DNA from 2 places in the Allobosea sp. P2_B12 genome. Region 2 is predicted to be linked to the other one. Evidence: predicted binding sites of a transcription regulator. Region 2 holds the regulator's gene; the other holds the start of a gene.

Region 1 (7,262 bases), on a different contig from region 2:
GGTGTTGCGATGGTCTGGACTGTCTCCCGGGTTCCGGTCTCGGCGATCGGCGTCAGCCTGGCGGTACCGTCGATCTTCTCGGCCGTGTCGTCCTCGAAGACCTCCTGCGCGGTCCGCCCCATGATCGCTTCGCGGGACATGCCGAACAGGACTTCCGCGGCGCGATTGACGAAAAGATAGCGCTTGGTGCCCATGTCCTGAGCCAGGATGGCCTCGTCGATGTTTTCGACCACAGCGCCGAACAGCCGCTCGATGCGTTCCAGCATGCGCTCGAGCTGGTGCTGCTTGGTGAAGTCCTCATGGGTTGCCACCCAGCCGCCATCCGCCGTCGGCTGTTCGAAAACCCGAATCCAGCGCCCATCCTTCAGGTTGACATGGCTTGTCGATGGCTTGCCCAGGCCGATGCGGGTGAGGATCGTTTTAACATATGCCGACGGGTCGCCAGAAAAAAGGCCGGCTTCGGCGCGGTGAGCCAGGATGTCGCGTAGGCTGCATCGTGTATCCATGATATTGGTCGGAAGTTTATACATTTTTCTGTAAGATTCATTCATCAGAATGACGTTAGCGTGTGCGTCTAGCATCACTAGGCCTTGTGCCATATTATCAATGGCAGAAATAAAATGAGCTTCGTTGCTCTTGAATATTTCACGCTCACGTGCCGTCTTGATTTCGTTCTTCAGAAGGTCCTCGTTATGCCGGATGACCTTCTGAAGCTGCTGTACCGCATCCGCCAGTTTCCCGATCTCGTCATCTCTTGCGATGTGCGGGATCGTCATCACGACCATGCCGGAGGCAATGCGGTCTGTTGCGGCCGTGATGTCGAGCAGCGGGGCGATCACCGAGGCCTTGAGCAGGAACGCGGTCACGCAGGTGATGGCGACGGCGCCAATGCCCAGGATGACCAGCAGGAGCTTCGTGAGCTGCATCCGCTCGCCCATCCGGGCGATGACATTAGCGCGCTTGAAGTAGACCGTTCCCAGGGCTGCGAGGTCTTCGTTGAGTGCGCTGCGCACCGAGCGATTGGCTTCGTTGTCGCCCCATTCCCGACCAGCCTCCTGGCTGATGGTCGTGGCGCGACGCACCAACTCCGCACGAAACCGAATGAATTCGGAGACGCGGGTCTTGAAAGCCTCGAACAGCTCGAGATCGTCGGCGCGAACGATGCGCTGCCATTGGTCCATGACATCCGCCAGCTCACGGTTCCGTCGCAGCAGCGCGGAACTGTAACGCTGCACGGTCGCCGCATCGCTCGACATGTAGATGCCGCGCGATTCCATGACGACCGCAAAGATCAGTCCATTGGCCTTTTCAATGTTGATGGCCGCCTGAGAAGAAGTGTCGAGCTGATCCTGATACGCGGATTGTTGCTGAACGGAGTAAACCGAAACTGCAGTCAGGGTTAAGATCAGGAAAAGAAGCCCGGCGAACGCAGCATAGAAATTGATCCGTACGCTACCTCTGAGAGGGCGGTCTGACGATTTATGTTTGAAATTCGACATCATCCGCGCCTGAAATTGCCTGTAAAAGCAAGCCTAGGCCGAGATGATTGAGGTTTGATTTCGCATTCGAATATTCTTTGACGGTTGACCAGGCTAGCGGCGCCGTCCTTGCCGCCGCTGAATGACCTGTGCCGGATGCTGGCGATTTGGCCGCATCGGCAGGGCAGCGGAGCGGTAGCAATGACCACCCGGGAAGCCTGACGAAAAAAGGCCCGGCTTGCGCCGGGCCTCCATAGTCTTCGCAGAAAGCGAAGGTGGCTTGGATCAGAAGTCCATACCGCCCATGCCGCCGCCGCCGCCCATCGGCATCGGCGAGTCCTTCTTCGGCAGCTCTGCAATCATCGCCTCGGTGGTGATGAGCAGGCCGGCGATCGAAGCCGCGTCCTGGATGGCCGTGCGCACGACCTTGGTCGGGTCGATAATGCCGGCCTTGACCAGATCGCCGTACACGCCGGTCTGGGCGTTGTAGCCGAAGGCGTATTCCTTGGACTCCAGCAGCTTGCCGACCACGACCGCGCCGTCATCGCCGGCGTTGTCGACGATCTGCTTGGCCGGGGCCATGATCGCCTTGCGGACGATCTCGACGCCGGTCTTCTGGTCGTCATTGGCGGTCTTGATCGCCTTGACGGTCGACAGAGCGCGCAGCAGCGCAACGCCGCCGCCCGGAAGGATGCCTTCTTCGACCGCAGCGCGGGTCGCGTTCAGGGCGTCGTCGACGCGATCCTTCTTCTCCTTGACCTCGACCTCGGTCGCGCCGCCGACGCGGATGACCGCGACGCCGCCGGCGAGCTTGGCCAGACGCTCCTGGAGCTTCTCACGATCGTAGTCCGACGAGGTCTCTTCGATCTGCGCCTTGATCTGCGAGACGCGGGCCTCGATGTCCTTCTTCTTGCCGGCGCCGTCGATGATCGTGGTGTTCTCCTTCTCGATGCGCACCTTCTTGGCGCGTCCGAGCATGGCGAGCGTCACGGTCTCGAGCTTGATGCCGAGGTCTTCCGAGATCATCTGGCCTGCGGTCAGGATCGAGATATCCTCGAGCATGGCCTTGCGGCGATCACCGAAGCCCGGAGCCTTGACGGCCGCGACCTTCAGGCCGCCACGGAGCTTGTTGACGACGAGCGTGGCCAGGGCCTCGCCCTCGACGTCCTCGGCGATGATGAGCAGCGGCTTGCCGGTCTGCACCACGGCCTCGAGGATCGGCAGCATCGCCTGGAGCGAGGACAGCTTCTTCTCGAAGATCAGGATGTAGGGGTCTTCCAGCTCGGCGACCATCTTCTCGGAGTTGGTGATGAAGTAGGGCGAGAGATAGCCACGGTCGAACTGCATGCCCTCGACGACGTCGAGCTCGGTCTCGGCGGTCTTGGCTTCCTCGACAGTGATGACACCCTCGTTGCCGACCTTCTGCATGGCGGTCGCGATCATCTTGCCGACCGACTCGTCGCCATTGGCCGAGATGGTGCCGACCTGCGCGACTTCCGCGTTGGACGTGACCTTCTTGGAGTTCTTCTTGAGGTCGGCGACGATGGCCTCGACGGCCAGATCGATGCCGCGCTTCAGGTCCATCGGGTTCATGCCGGCGGCAACCGACTTCAGGCCTTCGCGCATGATGGCTGCGGCGAGGACAGTCGCGGTCGTGGTGCCGTCGCCGGCATGGTCGTTCTGCTTCGAGGCCACTTCGCGCACCATCTGGGCGCCCATGTTCTCGAACTTGTCGGCGAGCTCGATCTCCTTGGCGACGGTGACGCCGTCCTTGGTGATGCGCGGAGCGCCGAACGACTTGTCGATCACGACGTTGCGGCCCTTGGGGCCGAGCGTCACCTTGACGGCGTTGGCGAGGATTTCGACGCCGCGCAGCATCCGGTCGCGCGCATCGGTGGAGAACTTGACGTCTTTGGCTGCCATGAGAGCAACTCCTTATGAATTGACGGGAAGAGCGGTCTCAGGCGTTCAGCCGATGACGCCCATGATGTCGGATTCCTTCATGATCAGGAGATCCTGGCCGTCGATCTTGACCTCGGTGCCGGACCACTTGCCGAAGAGGACGCGATCGCCCTTCTTGACGTCGAGCGCGACAAGCTTGCCGGCCTCGTCACGGGCGCCGGGGCCCACGGACACGACTTCGCCCTCTTGGGGCTTTTCCTTGGCGGTATCGGGGATGATGATGCCACCCTTGGTCTTCTCTTCGCCATCAAGGCGACGGACCACAACGCGGTCATGCAGCGGACGGAACTTCATGGTTCTGTCTTCCTCTTACATATAATTCGGTGCGGGCTGAGAGCCCGCGATGGGCATCTGTTAGCAGTCTCAATCTGCGAGTGCCAACGGATGGCGCGGAGATAGGCGCGTGCCAGCGGAGAGTCAAGAAATCATCCCGGAGAAAGGTGAATGCGTCGGGTCGCCGGGCCTGCTGGCAACGGGCTTCGAACACGCTAGCATGGCGGAATGACGACAGATGCGCCCGAACCCGCCTCGACCGGCCCCGCTCTCGAAGACATCGCCCGGGCATGCGTCGCGCTTCATGTGCGGATGACGGCGCGGGCCGTGACGCGGGCCTATGACGAGGCGATGCGCCCGAGCGGACTCAAGATCACCCAGTTCGTCCTGCTCTCGGCGCTGAGCACCGGCGCCTGGCGCTCCGTCACCGAACTCGCCGAGCGTTTCGCGCTGGAGCGCACCTCGCTGACGCGCAACCTGCAACTGCTGGTGGCGTCCGGGCTAATCGAGCCGGTCGAGTGCAAGGGGCGCGCCTCGATCCATGCCGTCACGGACAAGGGGCGGGCCGCGATCGAGACCGCGATCCCGCATTGGCGACAGGCGCAGGAGCGGATCGAGGGTGGGCTCGGCAAGGACAACTGGTCCGAGACGCGCGACCGGCTGAAAGCACTGCGTCGCGTCGCCCGCGGCACGGTCTGACGGCAGCTTGACCACGGCAGCATCCAACCCCTAACGTGCATCTACACGTTAGGGGTGAGGGCAGGTGATGGCGCGGGACGTTGGAGTGGTATCGCGGGAGACCCTGCTGGCCGGCAGCGGCCTCGATTTCCTGCGCAGCATGGTCGAGGGACGCCATCCCGGCCCGCCCTTTGCCGAGGCGATGGACTTCGATCTGGTCGAGGTCGAGGAGGGCAGGGTGGTCTTCGTCGGCAGGCCCTCGGCGCGCTTCTTCAACCCGCTCGGGACGATCCATGGCGGCTGGACCGCGACGATCCTCGATTCCGCCATGGCCTGCGCGACCCATGCGACGCTGAAAGCCGGCGAGGGCTACACGACGCTGGAGATGAAGGTGAACTATGTCCGGCCGGTCATGCCCGACAGCGGCACGGTACGCTGCGAGGGCAAGCTGATCCATCGCGGCGGCACGGTCGCGACCAGCGAGGGACGGCTGGTCGATGAGCGCGGCAAGCTGCTCGCGCACGGCACCGAGACCTGCATGATCTTTCCGGCGAAGGCGGCGGGCTGAAGCGTTTTTGAGCGAAGTGGATACCGGTTCGCTTGAAGAAAACGCGACAAAATAAAACGCCCTAACGCCGGCTGATCGCCACCGCTCCCGCCACGATCAGCAGCGCGCCGGCATAGGTCGTGATCAGCGGCACCTCGCCGAACGCGAAATAGCCGAGCAGGCTCGCCCAGATCAGCGCGGTGTATTCCAGCGGGGCGAGCCGCGAGGCCTCGGCCCGGGCGAAGGCCGAGGTCAGCGTCAGATGGCCGGCGACACCGAGCGCGCCCGCCGCGAGATAGACCAGCAGGTCGTGCGCCGTCATCGGCACGAAGGCGAGCGCGGCGGGAATGGCGAGGCAGAGCGCCGGCCCGCAGTTCTGGAAGGCGACGATAACAGCCGGATGCTCCTTCATCGCGATCCGCCGCAGCAGGATCAGGTTGAAGGCATAGGCGACGGCCGAGAACAGCGCGGCGGCGACGCCGAGGCCGGCGCCCGTGACATGGCCCTGCAGGCGCGGCCAGACCATCACCAGCATGCCGGCGACGCCGAAGCCCAGCGCCTGCAGGATCCGGCTGTCCAGCTTCTCCTTGAGAAGCAGACCGCCGAGCAGGGCGACGAAGACCGGCGCCAGGAAGGACAGCGTCAGCGTCTCGGCCAGGGGCAGCACGGACATCGAATAGAAGAAGCTGCCGGCGGTCAGGACCACGATGGGCACGCGAACGGTGTTGCCGATCAGGCTCGCGCGCGTCGGCGCGGGCGGCCGGACGAAGGCGAGCACGACGAGCGCGCAGAGGCCGCCCATGGCAAAGCGCATGAACAGCGTCAGGATGAACGGATGCGTCTGCATCTGCGCCTTCACCACCGCATCCATGACGGTGAGGAGCGCGATGCCGAGCAGGGCACGCAGCATAGGGCCTGCGCTCATGACCGCGTCGGCAGGCGCAGGCGGAAAGGATATTCCCAGGTTGCGGAGACGTCGGCGAGGTAGCGCTCGCCTGGCCAGCGCTGGAAGCCGAGCTTCTCGTAGAAGCGGTGGGCGCGGGCGAAGCGCGAATCCGACCAGAGCATCATCTCGCCGAAGCCGCCTTCGTGCGCAAAGCGCAGTGCCTCGTCGAACAGGGCCTGCGCCAGCCCGGTGCCGCGGAAGGCCGGGGCTGCATAGACCTTGGTGATCTCGACGGCGTTCTGCTCGGGCACGGGCGTGGCGCCAAGCGAGGCGGCGATGCCGCCGCCGGGCGCATCCGCGATCCAGAGCCTGCCGCCCTTGGCGGCGAAATAACTGGCGGGCCGCCGCAGTTCGGGAAACTCGTCCCATGCGAACAGGCAGTTCGGATATTCGGCGAAGCTCGCCGCAATCAAGCTCGCGAGCGGCTCTGAATCGTCGTCACGGGCTGGGCGCAGGGGAGGCGGCAGGCTGGTCATGGCGGATCGATTAGGGGCAATTCAGGTATCGCGATAGGGGGCTGCCGCGATCCTCCCCTATGCCGTCAGCGCAGCAGAGCAAGTGCAGCATCGACCGTCAGCTTCAGCGCGGCGACGGCGAGCAGCCCGTAGCACCAGACGAACAGCGTCTTCTGGTCGAGGCGCCGATGCACGACATGGCCGAGCCAGATACCCACCGGCACGGCCGGCGCCAGCGCCAGCGCGCCCCACAGCGCTCCGGGGTTCTTCAACCCGAGCATGAAATAGGGCGGCAGCTTCATCCAGTTGCCCAGCGTGAACAGCGCGATCGTGGTCCCCACCAGGACGCTCTTCGGCAGCCCGCGTCTGAGCAGGTACATCGCCACCGGCGGCCCGCCGGCATGGGCGACGAAGGTGGTGAAGCCCGAGACCGTGCCGGCCAACAAGGCGAGCTTGCCCGAGACGGGCCGCGCACCTGGCGCCGCGAGCCGGCCTTTGAGGAACCATTGCAGCGTGAAGGCGAGCGTCGTCACGCCGATCACGAGGGTGACGATGCGCGGGTCGATCCTGATGAAAACGAGGTAGCCGATGCCGATGCCGGCCGCGAGGCCCGGCACCAGCCAGGCGAGGTCGGGCTTCGACCAGCTCTCGCGGCCGAAGCTGCTCAGCGCCATGATGTCCATCAGCGAGACCAGCATCGCGATCATGATCGCTGCATCGAGCGGCTCGACGACCATAGCCAGCAGCGGGATGCCGAGGATCGCGAGGCCGCCGCCAAAGGCGCTCTTGCCGATGGCGATGACGAGCGTCGTCGCCCAGCCGACGAGATAGAACAGCGGCTCGCTGGGCATGGAGCGGGAGCTTCCCCTTGGAAAACGCCGGAGGGCTATCTATGCCCAACAGGCGCAAGGTTCCCACCGCTA
Region 2 (7,262 bases):
CAGCCGCTCGAACATCGTGTCAGGCTCGATGGTGAGCTGGTAGAGCGAGAGATGCTCCGCCGCATGGCTGATCGCGAGTTCGAGTTCCGCCCGCCACAAGGCGGGCGTCTGCGCCGGCGAGCGGGCATAGATCAGGTCGAAGGAATAGCGCTCGAAATATTTGCGCGCGATCGCGACCGCGTCGAGAGCCTCCTGTGCCGAATGCATCCGGCCGAGCGCCTTGAGATCGGCGTCGTTCAGCGCCTGCACGCCGAGCGAGACCCGGTTGACCCCGGCCGCGCGAAAATCCGCGAAGCGCCCGGCCTCGACGCTGGTCGGATTGGCCTCCAGCGAGACCTCGCAATCGGGATCGACCACCCAGACCTCGGCGATCGCGTCGAGGATCGCGCCGACGGTCCGCCCCTCCATCAGCGAAGGCGTGCCACCCCCAAAAAAGATCGAGGACACTGTGCGGCCCGGCGCAAGCTGCGCCCGATGAGCCAACTCGCGTCGGAAGGCGGCGATATAGCGCGCCTGGTCGGGCGGCTGCAGCCGGACATGGCTGTTGAAGTCGCAATAGGGGCATTTGGCCAGGCAGAAGGGCCAATGCACATAGACGGCAAAGCCGGCAGCCGACGTCGGATGGTCGGGAACCATCGGCGGCCTATTGAGGGCAGCGAGCGCGCTCAATTCGGCTTCCGCAGGCAGGCGGCGGCCAGCAGGGCGAAGGCGCGCGCGCGGTGCGACAGGGCCTCGACCGCGCCGCTCTTGATGGTCGTGCTCATCTCCGCGAAGGTCTGGTCGTGGCCGTCGGGCTGGAAAATCGGGTTGTAGCCGAAACCGCCGCTGCCGCGCGGCGCATCGACGATCTGCCCGTGGACGCGGCCCTCGAACAGCTCCTGATGCCCGTCCGGCCAGGCGATCACCAGCGCCGAGACGAAATGCGCCCGCCGCTGTTCAGGCGCCGTGGCGCCACGCTTGGCCATCTCGGCCAGCACGCGCGCCATCGCCGGCTTGAAATCCTTGCCCGGCCCGGCCCAGTTGGCCGAGAACAGGCCCGGCGCGCCGTCGAGCGCATCGACGCAGAGCCCCGAATCGTCCGACAGCGCCGGCAGGCCCGAGGCTTTGCAGGCTGCGACCGCCTTGATCGCGGCATTCTCGGAGAACATGAAGCCGTCCTCCTCGGGCTCGGGCAGGCCGAGTTCGCCGGCGGAGACGAGTTCGATGCCATAGGGCACCATCAACTCGCGCATCTCGACGAGCTTGCCCTTGTTATGGGTCGCGATCACGACCTTGCCGGTGAGGAGGCGGTGGGATGTCAATGTCTCATCCTCGTATTCCTACGGACCACCGACGTCCGATGGCGTTCCAACGCTTGGCCCTCGATCTTCGTCGCCCGAAGGGGGAGCAAAACGAGAGCGCTTCCGGCCTGGGTTTATTTCAGTCCTAAATGCGAAAACAAGGACACCACCCACGAAGAGGAGTCCCACGATCACGCCCAGCGCCGTCGTCAGCCACTCCATCTCAACCTCCGGAGCTTACGCCACCGTCGCCTTTTGGAGCGCGACCAGCTTGCTCACGCCGCCCTTGGCGAGCTTGAGCAGGGCCATCAGCTCTTCTTCCGAGAATGGCGCGCCTTCGGCCGTGCCCTGCACCTCGACGAGGCCGCCCGAGCCCGTGATGACGAAATTCGCATCGGTCTGCGCGCCGGAATCCTCGATATAGTCGAGGTCGAGCACCGGATTGCCGGCGACGATGCCGCAGGAGATCGCCGCGACATGGTCCTTCAGCGGGTTCGGCCCCTTCAGCATGGAGCGGCCCTCCATCCATTTCAGCGCGTCGTGCAGCGCGACCCAGGCGCCGGTGATCGAGGCCGTGCGGGTGCCGCCATCTGCCTGCAGCACGTCGCAATCGACCACGATCTGGCGCTCGCCGATCGCGGTCAGATCGACCACGGCGCGAAGCGAGCGCCCGACCAGCCGCTGGATTTCCTGCGTGCGGCCCGAGGGCTTGCCGGAGGTGACCTCGCGGCGATTGCGCTCATGCGTGGCGCGCGGCAACATCGCGTATTCTGCGGTGACCCAGCCCTTGCCGGTGCCGCGCAGCCAGGGCGGACCCTTTTCCTCGACGGTCGCGGCGCAAAGCACGCGGGTCTCGCCGAAGGTCACCATGCAGGAGCCCTCGGCATAGCGCACGACGCCGCGTTCGAGCGTGACCTTGCGCATCTCGTCTGCGGCGCGTTTGGAGGGTCGCATGGCGGTATCCTGATTGTTTTGAGATGGCGGCTTGTAGGCGGTCGGAGGGGACGGGGCAAGGCGAAGGGCTCATGCGTGTGACGTCATTGTCGGGCTTGTCCCGGCCATCCACGTCTTCGCCCGTCGAGCGCTATGCCAAAGACGTGGATGCTCGCCACAGGGGCGAGCATGACGGAAAAGCCGGAGCTCTTCCCTCTTGCCCCTTGATCCTCCGCGAGGCCGCGCCGACAATAACCCGATGTCGCATCCGGTTTTTCACTGACAATGAGCGCTCACACGCCGCGTCCCGAATCCCCGAGCGGCTTGATCGAGACCGATCAGCGTTCGCGCGAGATCTTCCGTCAGATCGTCGACGGCTATCTTGCCACCGGCGAGCCGGTCGGCTCGCGCAATATCGCCCGCCTGCTGCCGATGGCGCTGTCGCCGGCGACGGTGCGCAACGTCATGACCGATCTCGAACTCGCCGGTCTGATCTACGCGCCGCACACCTCGGCGGGGCGCCTTCCAACAGAGAGGGGTCTGCGCTTCTTCGTCGATGCGATGATGGAGGTCGGAAACCTGACCTCGGACGAGCGCATGCGCATCGAGGCGCAGATGACCGCCGCCGCCAGCGGCCGCACGCTGGACGGCACGCTGACGGAGGCCTCGGCGCTGCTCTCGGGACTGTCGCGCGGCGCCGGCGTCGTCGTCACCACCAAGGCCAATGCCAGGCTCAAGCACATCGAATTCGTCAGGCTCGACCCGGCGCGCGCGCTGGTCGTGCTGGTCGCCGATGACGGCACGGTCGAGAACCGTCTGCTTGCTCTGCCGGCAGGCCTGCCGGCCTCCGCCCTGACGGAGGCCGGGAACTTCCTCAACGCCCGCATCATGGGCAAGACGCTGGGCGAGTTGCGCGGCGAGATCGCCCAGTATCGCGCGCAGATGGAGCAGGAGCTCGACTCGCTGACCGCGCGCCTGGTCGAGAGCGGCATCGCCACCTCCTCGGGGCCGAGTTCGGACCGCCATCTGATCGTGCGTGGCCAGGCCAATCTGCTGGAGGATTTGAAGGCGCAGGAGGATCTCGAACGCATCCGTCTGCTCTTCGGCGATCTCGAGACGCAGACCGACGTGATCGACCTTCTCAGCCGCGCCGAAGCCGGCGACGGCGTGCGCATCTTCATCGGCTCGGAGAACAAGCTGTTCTCGATGTCGGGTTCCTCGATGGTCGCCGCACCCTTCCGCGACGCCGAGCAGCGCATCGTCGGCGTCGTCGGCATCATCGGCCCGACCCGGCTGAACTATGCCCGCATCGTGCCGATGGTGGACTACACCGCGAAGGTGGTCGGGCGTTTGCTCGATGGCGGGCGGTGAGCAGCGCGCGCCGTCTGTGCAGCGCGATTCTGGGTGTGATGCTGATGACGACGGCCGCCGGCGCAACGGAGTCCGCCCTGATCGATGCCGCCGCTGCGGGGCGTGCCGAGGAGGTCGCCCGTCTCATCGCGGCTGGCGTCCCACTCGAAGCGCAGGATGCCCAAGGGCGTAGCGCCCTGCTGCTCGCGGTCGCGGGCAATCATGTCGCGGTTGCGCGCACCCTGCTCGATGCCGGCGCGAGCCCAAACACGCAGGCCGCCAATCGCGATACGCCCTGGCTTCTGGCCGGCGCATCGGGGCGGGCCGAGATCATCGCGGCGATGCTGCCGCGCAAGCCCGATCTGACGATCCGCAACCGCTATGGCGGCAACGCCCTCATTCCGGCCTGCGAGCGCGCCCATGTCGAGGCCGTGAAGCTGCTCCTGACCAGCGGCATCGACGTCGATCACGTCAATGATCTCGGCTGGACCTGCCTGCTGGAGATCGTGATCCTCGGCGATGGCGGCCCGCGCCATCAGGAGGTCGCGAAGCTGGTTCTCGACGCTGGCGCCAATCCCGGCCTCGCGGACAGGGATGGCGTGACGCCCCTGGCTCATGCCCGCCAGCGTGGCCAGCATGCGATCGCGCGCCTGATCGAGCAGGCCGGCGGTCGCTGAAACCCCGCGATTTGGCATCGCCGCCGGATCGCGCTACCTGTGCCGCAACGCGGCCTGGCCGCCATCCGACACGCGATCCCCGAGGCTTCCGCCATGACCGACACCCTGCCCGACCGCCTCTCCTCCAACCCCAACAGCCCCTTCTATGACGAGGAACTGCTGGCGCGGGATATCGGCATCCGCTTCAAGGGCGTCGAGAAGACCAATGTCGAGGAATACTGCGTCAGCGAGGGCTGGGTGCGCCTCACCGCCGGCAACGCCAAGGACCGCTTCGGCAATCCGATGACGGTGAAGCTCAAGGGCGAGGTCGAGCCCTATTTCCGCCAGGCCGAGCCCGAGGCCTGACGGCCCGTCTCAGGCGAGCGACTTGTAGAAGAAGGTCGAGCCGCAGAAGCTGCCGTCCGGCAGAAGCGCGAACCGGGGAATCGTGCCGGCTTCCGTCCAGCCGAGCCGGTTGTAGAGCCGCCGCGCCGCACCACCCTCGTCGCTGTCGAGCACCAGAAGATCGCGCTTCGCCTTCCGGGCCTCGGCCTCTGCCGCCTGCATCAGCGCCTCGCCGATACCGCGTCGGCGCGCCCGCGAATGCACCAGCACCTTGGCAATCTCGGCCCGGTGCGGCTGATTGGGCTTGCCGATCAGTTGAAGCTGCGCCGTGCCGACGATCTCGCCGGCCAGGCGCGCGACCAGCAGGATCGTCCGGCCGGCACCGACCTCGCCTGCTACCCCGCTCCAGAAGCCGCGATAATCCTCCTGCGTGTTCCACGCCATGAAGCCGACCGAGGCGCCATGGGCGACGCAGTCGTTGAGTATCGCGACCAGCGCCGGGATGGCCTCCCGGGCGGCGTCCGGGCCGAGCGTTTCGATCAGGGGTTCATCCACCGGCATCATTCATCCTTCGAATGGCGCTCGGCCGGGTGCGGTCAGCACGACGGCATAGCGCGCGGGCAAACTGCCGGGGTTGTGGTAGGCGATGGGCCCGTCGAGCAGCATCTGCAGGCAGTCCCCCGCCGCCAGCGGGTGCTCGACGCCATCAAGCGTGACGATCATCTCGCCGGCGAGCACCCAGACCTGCTGGTCGAGCCGATGCGCGCTGCGGGCCGCGTCCAGCAGAACACGCGCGCCGGGCGGCATCTCGACATCGACGATCTCGATCCCCGAGCCGGTTCCCGCCGGCGAGACGTTGCGCCGGAGATAGCCGCTGGCCGGATCGGTCCAGACCGGCTGATCGGCGTGCCGCGCCAGGGGGCCGCCATGGTCCTCGTCGCGAAACAGCGCCGAGAGAAAGATCCCGAGCCCGGCGCAGATCCGGTCCAGAAGCGCTGCCGTCGGGCTCGATTCACCGCGTTCGACCCGCGAGATCATCGCGCGGCTGACGCCTGAGCGTTCGGCCAGCATGTCGAGCGTCAGGCTGCGGCTCTGGCGCAGCGCCTTGATGCGCGCGCCGAGCCGCCGGTCGAGTTCGATGTCGTCCACGATTTCCATGAATGGAGATATATTCCACTATATAAGAAAATCAACCGATTGGCCTTGACCTTTGCCGCCCGGTCTCACTGGTGCGGCGTGAACCCGGTTTTCACCACATTTCCAAGTCCTGGCGCCGCAACGGCTGGGTTTTCCGGAATGATCAGGAATTTGCGCTTTGATGAGCCCCAACGACGCCGCTGAAGGCGCGGGCCGCAAGGGAAGCGGCGGAGGGGAGGCGGTCATGAATCGCGGTCTCGAATTTCTGGGGCGGTCCGTCGTCGGGTTCATCACCCGCGGCAAGCCTGAGCCCGGCCCGGTCGATGCCAAGGCGCTGGCACGGCTCCAATCGGCACTGCAGCCCGGCGACGTCCTGCTGGTCGAAGGCAGCATGAAGGTCTCGGCCGCGATCAAGTATCTGACGCAGTCGACCTGGTCGCATGCTGCCCTCTATGTCGGCGAGACCGGGCAGTTCAGCGCGGAGGGCGAGCCGCTGGTGCTGGCCGAGGTCGAGATGGATGTCGGCTGCGTGCTCTCGCCCCTGTCGAAATACGGCGCCTTCGGCACCCGCATCTGCCGCCCCCAGGCGCTCGACCGCGAAGGCTGCGCCATCGTCGTCGACTATGTGCTGGACCGGCTCGGCACCCAGTACGACCTCAAGAACATCCTCGATCTGATGCGCTGGCTGATCCCGATTCCCTGGGCTCCCGCGAGTTGGCGCCGGCGCATGATCGCGCTGGGCTCGGGCGACCCGACGCGGGCGATCTGTTCGACCCTGATCGCGCAGGCCTTCGAGGCGGCGCGCTATCCCGTGCTGCCGACGGTCGAATATGCCCAGGCGATGGACGAAGAGGATTTCGAGGAAATCCTCCATATCCGGCATCATTCGCTCTACATGCCGCGCGATTTCGACATCTCGCCCTATTTCGCCGTGGTCAAGCCGACGCTGGAGAGCGGCTTCGACTATCGCGCCCTGACCTGGGCGCTGGAGCCGAACCTGGCGCAGCAGCAACTCGCCGCGGCGGAGTAGCCGCAAAAACCGCAAACGCTTGGCGCGATGCGGCAACGCTGCTATTGCGCGCCCATGAGCACGAAGACCTTCGACAACATCCGCAATTTCTCGATCGTGGCGCATATCGACCACGGCAAGTCGACGCTGGCCGACCGGCTGATCCAGACCACCGGCACGGTGGCGGCGCGCGACATGAGCGAGCAGATGCTCGACTCGATGGATATCGAGAAAGAGCGCGGCATCACCATCAAGGCGCAGACCGTCCGGCTCGATTATCGCGCCCAGGACGGCAAGGATTACATCCTGAACCTGATGGACACGCCCGGCCATGTCGACTTCGCCTATGAGGTCTCGCGCTCTCTGGCGGCCTGCGAGGGCTCGCTGCTGGTCGTCGACGCCTCGCAGGGCGTCGAGGCGCAGACGCTGGCGAACGTCTACCAGGCGCTCGATGCCGGCCACGAGATCGTCACCGTCCTCAACAAGATCGACCTGCCCGCCGCCGAGCCCGAGCGCATCAAGCAGCAGATCGAGGATGTCATCGGGCTCGAT

Evidence for each region. Region 2 encodes HrcA, which represses chaperone genes, less so after heat shock. Its sites were predicted from a motif close to GTTAGCACTCNCNNNNNGNGAGTGCTAAC; they were not measured.
Region 1: a site for HrcA is predicted at 3,794-3,822, ahead of groES (co-chaperone GroES). Genes of this name have one in related genera too.

What each region holds. Positions count from the first base shown of each region.
Region 1 covers NZ_JBFUDG010000003.1:8,412-15,673, reverse strand. The annotation lists gene AC1DYU_RS08955 (PAS-domain containing protein) at 1-1,499, opposite strand, end outside; gene groL (chaperonin GroEL) at 1,764-3,401, opposite strand; gene groES (co-chaperone GroES) at 3,447-3,734, opposite strand; gene AC1DYU_RS08940 (MarR family winged helix-turn-helix transcriptional regulator) at 3,942-4,412, shown strand; gene AC1DYU_RS08935 (PaaI family thioesterase) at 4,480-4,959, shown strand; gene AC1DYU_RS08930 (DMT family transporter) at 5,021-5,863, opposite strand; gene AC1DYU_RS08925 (GNAT family N-acetyltransferase) at 5,860-6,360, opposite strand; gene AC1DYU_RS08920 (sulfite exporter TauE/SafE family protein) at 6,426-7,190, opposite strand.
Region 2 covers NZ_JBFUDG010000005.1:67,552-74,813, forward strand. The annotation lists gene hemW (radical SAM family heme chaperone HemW) at 1-636, opposite strand, end outside; gene rdgB (RdgB/HAM1 family non-canonical purine NTP pyrophosphatase) at 666-1,301, opposite strand; gene rph (ribonuclease PH) at 1,518-2,234, opposite strand; gene hrcA (heat-inducible transcriptional repressor HrcA) at 2,499-3,584, shown strand; gene AC1DYU_RS14055 (ankyrin repeat domain-containing protein) at 3,623-4,240, shown strand; gene AC1DYU_RS14060 (DUF3297 family protein) at 4,334-4,585, shown strand; gene AC1DYU_RS14065 (N-acetyltransferase family protein) at 4,595-5,125, opposite strand; gene AC1DYU_RS14070 (helix-turn-helix domain-containing protein) at 5,129-5,713, opposite strand; gene AC1DYU_RS14075 (C40 family peptidase) at 5,946-6,731, shown strand; gene lepA (translation elongation factor 4) at 6,786-7,262, shown strand, end outside.